2 regions of the Vibrio sp. BS-M-Sm-2 genome follow, and region 2 is predicted to be linked to the other one. Evidence: predicted binding sites of a transcription regulator. Region 2 holds the regulator's gene; the other holds the start of a gene.

Region 1 (5,920 bases), 260 kb from region 2:
GATCTCCGCTTGAGAGTTTGTCTTTCCTCGATCCTATTCCTGAGAAGTCACTAAATAGCGCAACTCAAACCTTGCTGACGATGGAAGCAATTAACGGCAACCATCAAATTACCGAGCATGGCAAAAAGCTGTATCCGTTGCCGATTGACGCTCTGTATGCCGATATCGTTACTCGAATCAAAACCAAAGCATTAAAAGAAGCGATGGTCGATCTTACAGCGGCGTTATCCGTTCCGGCTCGCTTGTATCAATTACCGAGCAATGCTGAACATCTGGAAGCGCTCGCGCAACAGGAGAAAGAAGGGTGTGATTTATGCCTGTTGATTCAGATTGTGCGTGGTCGCGAATATCCGAATCTAGAAATAGATCAACAAGCACTGAATGAAGCACAAGGATTGGCGAAGCAAATGCGTGAGGTGTTTGAACTTCCTCAGTTAGAAGTCGCGTCACGTTTCCAGCGCATTGAACTGCTTAAGACTATTGTAAATCTGCATCCTGAATTGGTGTTTGTGCGCCGACTGAAAAGGAAAGAAGCCTTTGCCAATGGAGCGTTAGAGGTAGTACTTGGTCGTCAGAACCGTTTCCCAGACAATGCACAAGCGATGTTGGTGCTTGATACCCACAGCTTGCCGGGAAGAGGTGTTAAGCAGACACTGACCTTAGCGACGGTCACGGCCCCCATTCCTCTTGAGCTTATAGTTGATGCTCAGCTAGGAGAGTGGGAGCAAGGCGAAACAATAGTAAATGACGATGGCGTTTTTACCGAGATGGCGTTGATGTATGCAGGCCGTACAATTACAACCAAGCTCGTCGTGGCTGAAGGGCAACTATCATTGAAGCCTATCGTCGACCTTGTGTTAAGTGGGGTTCAGCTTCCCGGTTTTGCAAAGGTTCGCACTCAAGAAATCAAACACTGGCAACTGTATGTGAAACTCGGTCTCGATGAGCAAACACAATACACACCAGAAATTGAGAACATTAACTTTGAGCTATGGTTTATAGAGCAGCTTGAAGTGTTAGGTGTTACTGATGTCAGCGAATTGGAAATGTTTGACCACGCAGACATACCGTTCGATGGCATTCCAACTTGGTTCTATTCAGAATTTTCGGAGAAATATCCGTTTGCATTGAGCCTTGCCGACTTGCAACTCGATGTAGAATACTTGCCTGCGAGAAAGCTGATTTACGTTCACTATCAATCGGGTAGTCGAAAGTTATCGCCAAAACGTTGGGAGCTGCCGACATGGTCAGGCTGGCGTATTCAGTACAAAAAAGCGAGCCGAATAATTGATATCAAATAGATGGATAAGTTTTATCTCTAAAATATTAATCAAATAGGTGCATATATGATTTTTCAGTGCTTATTTTGTTACAAGTTTGATTTTTATATGCCTTTTTAACCAATCAAAAGGTCATAAAAGACTATTCTTCTATATCCTATTGCTATAAAGAAAGAGTTGATAGATATTGAGTATATTGTGTTGCCAAAGTGTCGGGGGACATCATGGATAAACAGGAAGAGACGCGTGTAGAGTTCGATTACACAACATTTCTTGGCGCCTCATGCAGTAAAAAATGGACTTTTCTGGAAGCACTCACCACAATTGCGCCAGTGTTTAGTACCGTCTGGCGAGATAGCATTAAAGAGCTAGCAAGCCCTGAAGATCGTTTATGGCAGATGGCATTGAAATCGATGTCGACGCGTAAAAGTGATGAGTCGAACATTGTGACCTTACTCAAGCTCGCGAAGCTGGAAGGAATCAATGAGCTCAAAGTGGTGATGCCATATTCTCTTGAAGAAGAGCAGATCGAGTATATTGAATCGCGCAGTCATTTAGTGATTGCGGGTAATTCAGGAGAAGAGTTCACTATTAGGCTGTAACTTCAGTTCGCCGATAACCTCTCTCAGGAATAGTAAAACGTACACGTGAAAAGGGCCTCAATGTTGAGGCCCTTTTAGTATCTAAAATCTGTGTTTACGAGCTTATTAGCTTTCTAGCTTTTTATTTTGAGATTAAGCAATTAAGCGACTAGTCGATTAGTCGATTAGTCGATTAGTCGATTAGACCATAGTCAGCGCGCAGTACATCAATGATCTCTTGCTTAGGATTTTCGCTCAGTACGATCTCCGCACCTGTGATTTTCGCTGCGATATCAAGGTAAGTGCGAGACAGAGACATTAGCGAATCAAGAGGCAGTTCATTGTCACGAGCCAATGCTTCACGTTCTGGCATGCGTTCTTTGTTCAAAAGAATGTCGGCATCAGGGAAGTAGTTAAGCAAGAACTGACGGAAGCCTTCTTTTGAATTCTCAACGATGTTGCCGTTGTTGTATTCCTGAGTATCCCAAATGCGAGATGAATCTGGAGTGCCCACTTCATCCATGTAGATAAGCTTCTCTTTGCCTTGAGCATCGTTCACGTAACCGAACTCGAACTTAGTGTCGACAAAGGTTTGGTCTACTTTCGCCAGTGCTTGACTGATCACGTTGAAGCCTTCTTTTAGCAGCTTCTCGTAATGCGCGATGTCACTTGCTTGAGTAAAGTTGAACGCTGCAAAGTTATCTTCGATGTTGCTACGTGTGATGTTCACATCATCAGCTTCTGGAACGCCAGGAATGCCTTTCAAAATCCCTTTTGTTGAAGGCGTGATCAGTAGCTCAGGCAACTTTTTGTCTTTCTCAAGGCCTTCAGGCATCTCGATACCACAGAATTCACGCTCGCCATTTGCGTAAGCACGCCACATAGAACCTGTGATGTATTGACGACAAATCGCTTCAATCATCACTGGGCGAGCTTTTTGTACAATCCATACGAACGGGTGAGGGATATCAAGAATATGACTGTCAGCAAGTCCGTTGTCTTTAAACAATTTGAACCAGTGGTTAGAGATAGCGTTCAGAGCCGCTCCCTTACCTGGAACACCTTTCAGATTCCCTTCACCACGCCAGATACAATCAAATGCAGAGATACGGTCACTGATCACCATGATTGCTAAAGGTGCATCTGGTGCTACATCGTAGCCTTTCTCTTTAATTAGTCGTTGGCTATCTTCTTCAGTTAACCAGTAAACCGAACGAACCTTGCCACTGTGGACAGGTTTATCAGTGCGGATTGGGAGGTCATCATTTACGGCAAGAACTTGATCAGCGAGGCTCATTTAGACATTCCTATCTTTTATCAAACGTCATACAGAGAAGTGCAATGTGCACATGATTAGACGGGCATTATACTCAATCTACTATTTGCTTCCAGAGAAAAAAGCAAACGATTGCTAAATCTATTGTTTAAATAAAAACCCCCGCCTAACAATCCGCTAAAAAATTGGCGAATTATAGGGCAGGGGAAGGCAGTATATTTGGACTGTGTTTTGGAGCTATGTTTTGTGAGCTCAAAGGTTAAGCTATGTTTGTTAGCTAAAAGGCTAAGCAAGGTAGCTTAGTGAATACGCTCTGAATTTGCATCCATAAAGAAGACTTCACATTGAAAACGTAACCCTAATGTTCTTAGGTACTGTTGGCTGAACTGATCAATCGATGCACTTGCAACAATCGCACTCGCATTCTTAGAGCGGATGGCTTTCTCGACCGTTTCAACTTCCGTCATCTGGTGAGAGGCTTTCATATGAATAACGCGGTCACAGCAAACATTATGTTGCTTAAGCTGCTTTGCCGATGGTCTTGGTGTTTGAGCTGTAAACAGTAACCACTGATGTTGATTGGACAGCAACGCCATTCTTGCAAACAACGCTTCCTCGTTTGAATTTTTGCTTTTACGAGAAACTGATGTAAATGCGCAGTGAACTAGCGGGCTAGAGTGTTGTGCTTTAACGTGTGCTTGAATCATTTTGCTGTCCTTATATACATGCTGTATGTGTATACAGTAGTTTTAGTTGCTTATAAGATCAAGCGTTTTTTGCGGGATTATTGGACGATTTCGTCTGATATTATGAATGAAATGCAATTAAGTCATTGAAATAATTTGATAAATTAAATTTGAATGAATTTGCTATTTTGTCTCATAAGTTGAAAAAATGTGAGCTTTATACAGGTGTATACAGTGGTTTTGACAGAAAAGTACTGTATACACCTGTATAGAGATAGAGATAGAGATAGAGATAGAGATAGAGATAGAGATAGAGATAGAGATAGAAGATCTAAAACCACAGGCACAAAAAAAGCGCCTTAGGCGCTTTCTTATATTTCACGGTGTTGCTTATCTCAATGTCGCTTGGGAGAGTTTTGCTCTCATTTCCATTTCACCAATATTGAACTGGCGAACATCAATGGTTGCAATATCATTGCACTCTTTACATGCATGATGACACTTACCATCTAGGTAGTCGTGCTTTTTAACTAGGCTTGGCTTTTTGCACCAATCACAAACGCCTTCTATTGTGAACATATTCTCTCCTCACCTGTTTAAGTCAGGTGTATTTTCGGCGCAAATTATGACACAAGTAAGACCCATTAGTTAATAGTTTGTTACCCGTTTTTGAGAGGGGGATCGATTGCAACACCAATAAAATCGATATCTTTGAGATCTAGAAAAATGAAGATGTGTATTTGTTTACGGTTTTGTAACATTTTGTAAAATGGTTTTTAGCGCATTGTTCAAACGTTTCATTTCTTCGTCACATCCGTGACCATCTGGATGGTAGATCTTTGATAGCTGTTTGTATCGGATCTTGATGCTTTTTTGGTCAGGGATTGAGCTAGGTGTGTAGCCAAATAGCGCGCAGGCCACCTGCAAATTACTCAGACCTTTACTGTTTTTCTGCTTCTTCAATTCGTGGAACATAGTGTGCAGCTGGCGTTTCTGCTGCTTAATCGTATGGTCCTTCGAGCTAAGCTGCGCTTCAAGTGATTGTTGTTGCTGTCGCGAATCACCTGACTTTAGAGCTTGTCTTTTTCTTAAGATAACGAGAGTCGCAATGATGCTGATAATTGAAATCAACACGGTCAAGGCTGTGCCAATCAGATAGTCTGAATACGTTAGGTTGGAACGTGTCGCCTGCTCTTCGTATGGCAGAGGCGAAGGGAGAGTGCTTGCTCCCTGTTGATTAGATAGCCCTTGATTCGCGCTGGTTTTATTTTTGACGTTGTCGTTGAGCTTCTCAATCGAAGAGATCTGCTTTGCACGTTGCTGATTGAATTGCGCTTCCAAAATACGGTTGTACCCCACTTCTGCTTGTGGATTATCTTTTAAGGCTGCTTCATACCATAGCTGCGCTTCATCTAGCGGTTGAAGGAGGTCTTGTTCTAGCGAGGATTCGTAGATCTTTGCGACTTCGATAGGCGCGCGCTGGTTACCTTGCAATGCTGCTTTAATAAACCATTCCAAAGCAAGCTTATTACTTTGTTCAACACCAGTTCCTGCCAAGTACCATTCGCCCAGTCTAAATTGCGCGTTTGGGTTACCGCTTTCTGCTGATTGCGTGTACCAATATAATGCATCACTGGTGCTAAGAGGGACGTCAACACCCGATTCATAAGCTTGAGCTAATTGGTATTGAGAAATGGGATCTTGAGGTTGTGATTCTAGCGAAAGCTCGTCATTACTTGCAGCGTGCACTAAATGTGGTGTGGCCAACGGTATCGTGGAAAAGATGAGGGCTAGAAATAGAGTTCTAAGCAGTGACGATGACAAAAAGTTGGATAGGATTAGGATAAGCAAAAGATAAGTCTCGTAAAAAAGCCCAGAGTCGATATGTCAGTATGAATACGCTTTATGGTTGTTGGTTATTAGTATTACATTAATTGAGTAACATAACTGATAAACAACTATATAGAGGTTAATTCAATAGATAAAGACGGACTGGGCTTTAATCGTGCTACTTAAGCGGCAAGATTTGAATTTCTACGCGACGGTTACAAGCACGACCTTGAGAGGTATTGTTGTCACATAGAGGGTAACGTTCAC
Region 2 (5,920 bases):
AATTCAGTGATTATCTAGGTTCTTTATCAGAACAGATGTTTGAATAGAATTAAAATAAAAACGGGAAGCTAATTTTAGCTTCCCGTTTTTATTTGGAGGTTGTCTTTTACAGAATCATTTTCTGTAATAATGGAAACTCTGCTATTCAGGTGAAGCAGCGCCGCACTGCCAGCATGAACCAAATTGAGCTTCGTTAACTTCATGACATTTACTACAACGCCACTCTTCATAGATAATAGAATCTTGCTGTTTTTGGTAGTCATTAACAATCGTGCGGGCTTTACTGGCCAATTCTGGCTCATATAACCATACGTAAGGGTCAGTTTCTTCTGTGAATGGGATTTCACCTTTCAAACCAAACAAACCCTCCCCACGGACTTCACACGCAATATTCTCACTTTCTAGTAATCCACAGATGATGTGGGCTTCTGTCGGATTCGATGCACTGAAGATCTTCATTGAAATAGAACCTTATCTGGCTATATGCGTTATTTAGCTATATACGTTATTCAGCCACTGGTGTTGAGCGAAACTTCCCCATCAACCACTTAGCAATAATTGGGAATATACCCAGTAATGCAAATGACAATAGTACTGAAGGCGACACGATGCCCGAAAGTGAATCAATTTCTGCGAGTTGAGTACCTGCATTCAAGAAAACAGCAGTACCCGGCAACATCCCGATTTGACTCGTAATGTAGTAACGACTCACCGACATAGGAGTTAGACCCATCAACAGGTTGATAAGGAAGAATGGGAATACAGGAATTAGACGCAGAGAAAACAAGTAAAATGCGCCGTCTTTTTCAACGCCCTTGTTAATTGTCGCTAACTTGTCACCAAACTTGGTTTGAATCCAGTCACGTAACAGATAGCGGCTACTTAGAAAAGCGAGGGTAGCACCAATTGCACTTGCGAAAGATACCAGCAGTAAACTATTCCAGAAGCCAAATAGAGCAGCTCCAAGCAGGGTAACAACAGCGGCGCCAGGAATTGAGAAAGCAGTGATCATTACATACGCAACAAAATAGATAGCGGCGGCGGCAATAAAGTTGCTGTCAATGTAGTCATTTAAAACGGCTTGTTGGGCCTTGGCATTTTCAAGCGTGAGGTATTGGCCAAAATTGACGCCTAACAAGACGATGATTACTACCAATATAATACCCAATATCATTTTCTTACTCATTGATACTTCCTCTAAATTTTCAATGCATACCGATAGTATAGATAGACAGGCAAAGCTTAGATTAACTTTCAGTAGATATAAAAAAAGCCGCAAAAATGCGGCTTAGTTATGTAGATAGTTTGCACTGACAATGCTAATTGACGCGATTGATAAGCTCTTCACGACGCTGCTGCGGTATAACTGACCAATGTGTACCATTGATCGCACCTTCTAGCGCCCAAAGTAGTTCAATACTGACAGAAGACGCATGCGATTCCTTGATGGCGTTAAATGCGTTTACAGAGCCTGATTCATATAAACGTTCTACGGAATCGATCCCTGCTTTTTTCAACATGCGTTCAGTAGCGAGTCGAAGGTTAGGCAGATCTTTGAGTCGAGTAGGCTTAGCAGAAGACTGCTCGGCTTTTTCTTCTTTAGCAAAACCTAGAGACGTGGTTGCAAGCTGCAAGATTTTTTCTTGGTCTTGCCACAGGCCTTCAGGTAAAGCGAAATATTTAGTAACGACAGGGAAACCACGTTTTTTGTAGACGTACGGTTGAAACCCTTGTTGTTCGAATTGTTTTGTTGTGCATTTTTCTGCTCGTATGTGCAGCTGGTCATTTACAACCAGAGCAAACATAGTGTCATCAGCAAAAAGACCGAAGCCACCAAACATTGAGCGTGATTTTATTTTTCCTAGGGGCTCAAATAACTTCATTGAGTCCTTTAGTATCGGTTTATCCATGTTATTTATCTCGGTGTATTTGAACTACGCCACCAAATAAGCAGGTCCGAGAGATTAGCAAAATGTTGCAATTAAATTGTCAATAAGCCGTAAATTACTAAATTATTAGTACTTACTGCATTTTGCCATCGGTAACCCCGCTACCATACCAACGAGTGGTTTAGGCCGGAAGCTTTGCGTCTCACTTTTTCAAGTGGTTTGCCCTGTGCGTGACTGATTGAATAGAATAAAGTTTTTGTTGAATGAGGCTCACAGTTGATATTTCAAAATGTGATGTTGCTTCAATTAATGATCTTTCCTTTGTGCATATGAGTTCATTATAGCTGTTGATAAAAAAAGCGCACCTAAAGGTGCGCTTGATGCAATTAAACTCGAGTTGTCAATTAATTTAACGTTTTAACTGTACTTCGCTCAACAATTTCAGGGTGCATTTCGAAGACGCGTTTTTCATGATCTTTATCTTTTATGCGCTCTAACAGAATTTCGAATGCATTCTTACCAACACGACGCTTAGGTTGGTGAACCGTAGTTAACGGTGGAGAGAAGTATTCAGCCAGTTCGATGTTGTCGTAACCAATCACGGAAATATCTTCAGGAATGCGAATTCCTTTCTCTTGCAGGCGGCTCATTAGGCCTAGTGCCATTGTGTCATTAAAACAGAATACTGCGGTTGGACGATCTTCCATCTCTACGATTTGCTCTGCAGCAAGAACAGCCGTATCACACTCGAAGTTACCTTCAATGATCATATCATCATCGGCAGTAATCTTTGCTTCATTGAGTGCACGCTTGTAACCAGCGATACGCTCAACACATGCTGCTTTGTCTAAGTGGCCACTTAAACAAGCAATCTTAGAGTGACCGCGTTCAATGAGGTATTTGGTTGCTAGATAGCCACCTTCTTCAGAGTTATCGATGATCTTATCAGCTTGAGAACTCTCTGGACCCCAGTCCATTATTACTTTAGGGATGTCAGCGTGACGGTCTAACATCTCTCTAAGTTCTTCAGTTAGGTCAGAACACATCACTAAGATGCCATCTACACGTTTCTCAGCAAGCATTCGAATGTAATCACGTTGCTTCTCATAGATACCGCCCGTATTACACAGGATCAAAGTGTAACCTTGACGGTAACAGTAGCTCTCAACACCATCGATAACTTCAGAGAAGAATAGGTTAGTTGATTGAGTAACTAGCATGCCGATAGTGCGTGTTGTATTGCACTTCAAACTACGAGCAACTGCACTTGGCGCATAGTTAAGTTCATCTACTGCTTTGTTTACTTTTTCTTGAGTCGCTTCAGCAACAAAGCGAGTTTTGTTGATTACGTGAGAAACGGTTGTTGTTGATACGCCGGCTAAGCGAGCGACATCTTTGATAGTGGCCATGGTTTTATCCTATTAGAAGCTACTTTCCCAAAGTACGGAATGAAGTAGCCGTTAAGCTACCTAACTAAGAGCTTAAATTTGTAGGGCTCTTTGGGTACTAAAGTGCTAAAAAACAAAAAACCGCTATTGAGCGGCTTGTCTTAACACCGAAATGCTCTGAACTTTAATAAGCATAGCATTTCGTGAATGTTTCATATTTTATCGTTTGCGGTCACAATTTTAGACTGACTAGAAATTACTCGCAATAAAATTCACCCAGAAATCCGGGTGAATTGTCACATTCTGCTGAATTTGTTTACCAAATCATCCAATAAACTTATTCACCAGCGAGGTATTGAGTGTCTAATGTGCAGAATGCCAGTAGCAGAGCTGAGACTGAAGCGTAGAAACCGAATTCGTCAACGTCATGACATTTTACGTTGAACCTTGGCACCCAAGTAAGCAGTTGTTGTTCGATAAACTGCTGTTGAACGGCGAACGATTTTTCGAGTTCTTCTTCAAGATCCGTTTCATTAGAACGGATGATCAAGTTACCAAGAAAATCGAGTTCGATAGCGATGTGGTCTGCTGGCTCTTTTAAGTCTTGGTTCACGACTAAGTTGTGCTTGGCCATGATCTCTTCCATATCTCTTGCAGGCTTATCATTTAAAAGGCCAGTTTCGCCGATATACATGGAAGCGTAAGGAAGAGCGCCGTGTTTGTCTGTCTTTAAGAAAAGATCGCAAAAGTCTGCAGACAGTTCTAGTTGGGCATCTTCACGTGTTTGGAGACGGTTCAGTGCATCGACTAAGCGATCAATCGCAGGCTTTAGTGTTTCATTTTCGCCTAAACCAGTTAGGAAAGAACGAATCTCAACAGAGTGGTAGTGATCGAGTTCTTCTTGGGTGAGCTCTTTGGCGAATAAGCTTGATAGCCACCAGTATATTTCGGCTCTTTGCTCGTTGAATGCTTTCGTTTCTTTCATTTGATTAATCCTAATATCGTCTTTCGTAATACCTAGGGTACGAAGGCTGAATAACAAGGTTATTTGCGAAACGCAAAGTTACTCGTTAGTAGTAATGCCTATATTGAATTGCGATGGAAGATAAATAGCAAGGTTTAAGATTGTCTTGTATCAAAAAAAATCCATGTTTCTGGCTTTTATCTCGTGTACTACTAGAATTGTTACGAGTTATGAATAGAATAGTCACTGAAACTATTAAATAAGAAAAGTGGTGTAGATGAGCTATCACGTATTAGTCGTAGAAGATGATGTGGTAACCCGCAGTAAACTGGTTGGATACTTCCAGAACGAAGGTTACACAGTTAGCGAAGCCGAAAGCGGCGCTCAAATGAGAGGCGTGTTAGAAGAAAACAACGTTGACCTCATTATGCTGGACATCAACTTACCAGGCGAAGATGGATTGATGCTAACTCGCGAATTACGCAGTCAATCAGACATTGGAATTATTTTAGTTACTGGACGCACGGATAGCATCGACAAAATTGTAGGCCTTGAAATGGGCGCTGACGATTATGTTACTAAACCCTTCGAACTTCGCGAGTTATTGGTTCGAGTTAAAAACCTACTTTGGCGTATTTCTGCCGCTCGTAAAACGGCAGCAGGTGCGGCTGAAGAACCAGAAGATGAATCAGTGGTTCGTTTTGGTGAGTGGACATTTGATATCCCTCGTCGTGCGTTAAGCAAAAACGGTGAACCGGTTAAACTGACGAAAGCTGAATACGAATTATTGGTTGCACTGTCTTCTTACCCAAATCAGGTGTTAAGCCGTGAGCGTATTCTCAATATGATTAGCCACCGTGTGGATGCGCCTAATGACCGTACCATCGACGTACTAATCCGTCGTATGCGTGCAAAAATGGAGTTCGATCCTAAGAACCCACAAATTTTTGTGACGGTTCACGGTGAAGGTTACATGTTTGCTGGTGACTAATTCCCGTTGAGTGTATTAGGATATTTGAATGTTAAAAAGCCGAGGCATCTTTGATGTCTCGGCTTTTTTTTACTGAATATTTTATGCAATCTGCTTATTGAGACTGTGCTGCAGAAACGTCACTGCCACCTTCAACAAGGTTGGATGCTTCGGGAACAACAATAGGCTCTTCGACCGGGTCATTACTTGTATCAAGCCAATCACGCAGGCTTTGCCAAACCAACCCCATGGTTTCGTGCCAGTAACGCTCAGTCTGCTCAAGGTAGAGAGCTTTTGGCATATACTTATTCCAAGGCTCAACAATCCCTTCTTGTGCAAGGTAGTTAGTTGGTGCTGGTAGAGGTTTCATGCCGGCAGCATTGAATTCATTCAGTGCGCGAGTCATATGGCTAGCTGAAGTCACTAGCACCATTCTTTTATTCTTAACAAACGCAGCAGCTTGGCGGGCTTCTTCCCAGGTGTCTTTTGCTGTTTCAAGCAGAATGATATCAGGTTTTGCTACGCCTAGTGCTAATGCAACTTTAGCCATCATTCTTGCGTTACTTACTTCAGTGCCTGCGCCATAGCCAGACAAAATAAGTTTTGCACCAGGGTAAAGGCGTAGAATACGAATCCCTTCACTTAAGCGCATCAGGCCGGTGCGACTAAGTTCTGATGTCGGTGGAATTTGGTCATCTACGACGTGACC

The links. The regulator PurR, encoded in region 2, represses purine synthesis genes. The targets are predictions, from matches to a motif close to TNANGNAAACGTTTNCNTNA.
Region 1: AB8613_RS15350 (phosphoribosylaminoimidazolesuccinocarboxamide synthase) is a predicted target of PurR. The motif match lies at 3,258-3,277, and genes of this name have one in related genera.

The regions. Positions count from the first base shown of each region.
Region 1 covers NZ_CP167894.1:3,363,883-3,369,802, forward strand. The annotation lists gene AB8613_RS15340 (helicase-related protein) at 1-1,301, shown strand, start outside; gene AB8613_RS15345 (hypothetical protein) at 1,505-1,882, shown strand; gene AB8613_RS15350 (phosphoribosylaminoimidazolesuccinocarboxamide synthase) at 2,055-3,158, opposite strand; gene AB8613_RS15355 (SulA-like leucine-rich domain-containing protein) at 3,437-3,844, opposite strand; gene AB8613_RS15360 (hypothetical protein) at 4,214-4,402, opposite strand; gene AB8613_RS15365 (hypothetical protein) at 4,568-5,668, opposite strand; gene AB8613_RS15370 (OmpA family protein) at 5,832-5,920, opposite strand, start outside.
Region 2 covers NZ_CP167894.1:3,106,662-3,112,581, forward strand. The annotation lists gene AB8613_RS14265 (alpha/beta fold hydrolase) at 1-10, shown strand, start outside; gene AB8613_RS14270 (DUF2007 domain-containing protein) at 142-459, opposite strand; gene AB8613_RS14275 (TVP38/TMEM64 family protein) at 506-1,186, opposite strand; gene AB8613_RS14280 (TfoX/Sxy family DNA transformation protein) at 1,320-1,910, opposite strand; cyclic di-GMP riboswitch class I at 2,038-2,123, opposite strand; gene purR (HTH-type transcriptional repressor PurR) at 2,294-3,298, opposite strand; gene torD (molecular chaperone TorD) at 3,615-4,262, opposite strand; gene torR (two-component system response regulator TorR) at 4,519-5,232, shown strand; gene elyC (envelope biogenesis factor ElyC) at 5,327-5,920, opposite strand, start outside.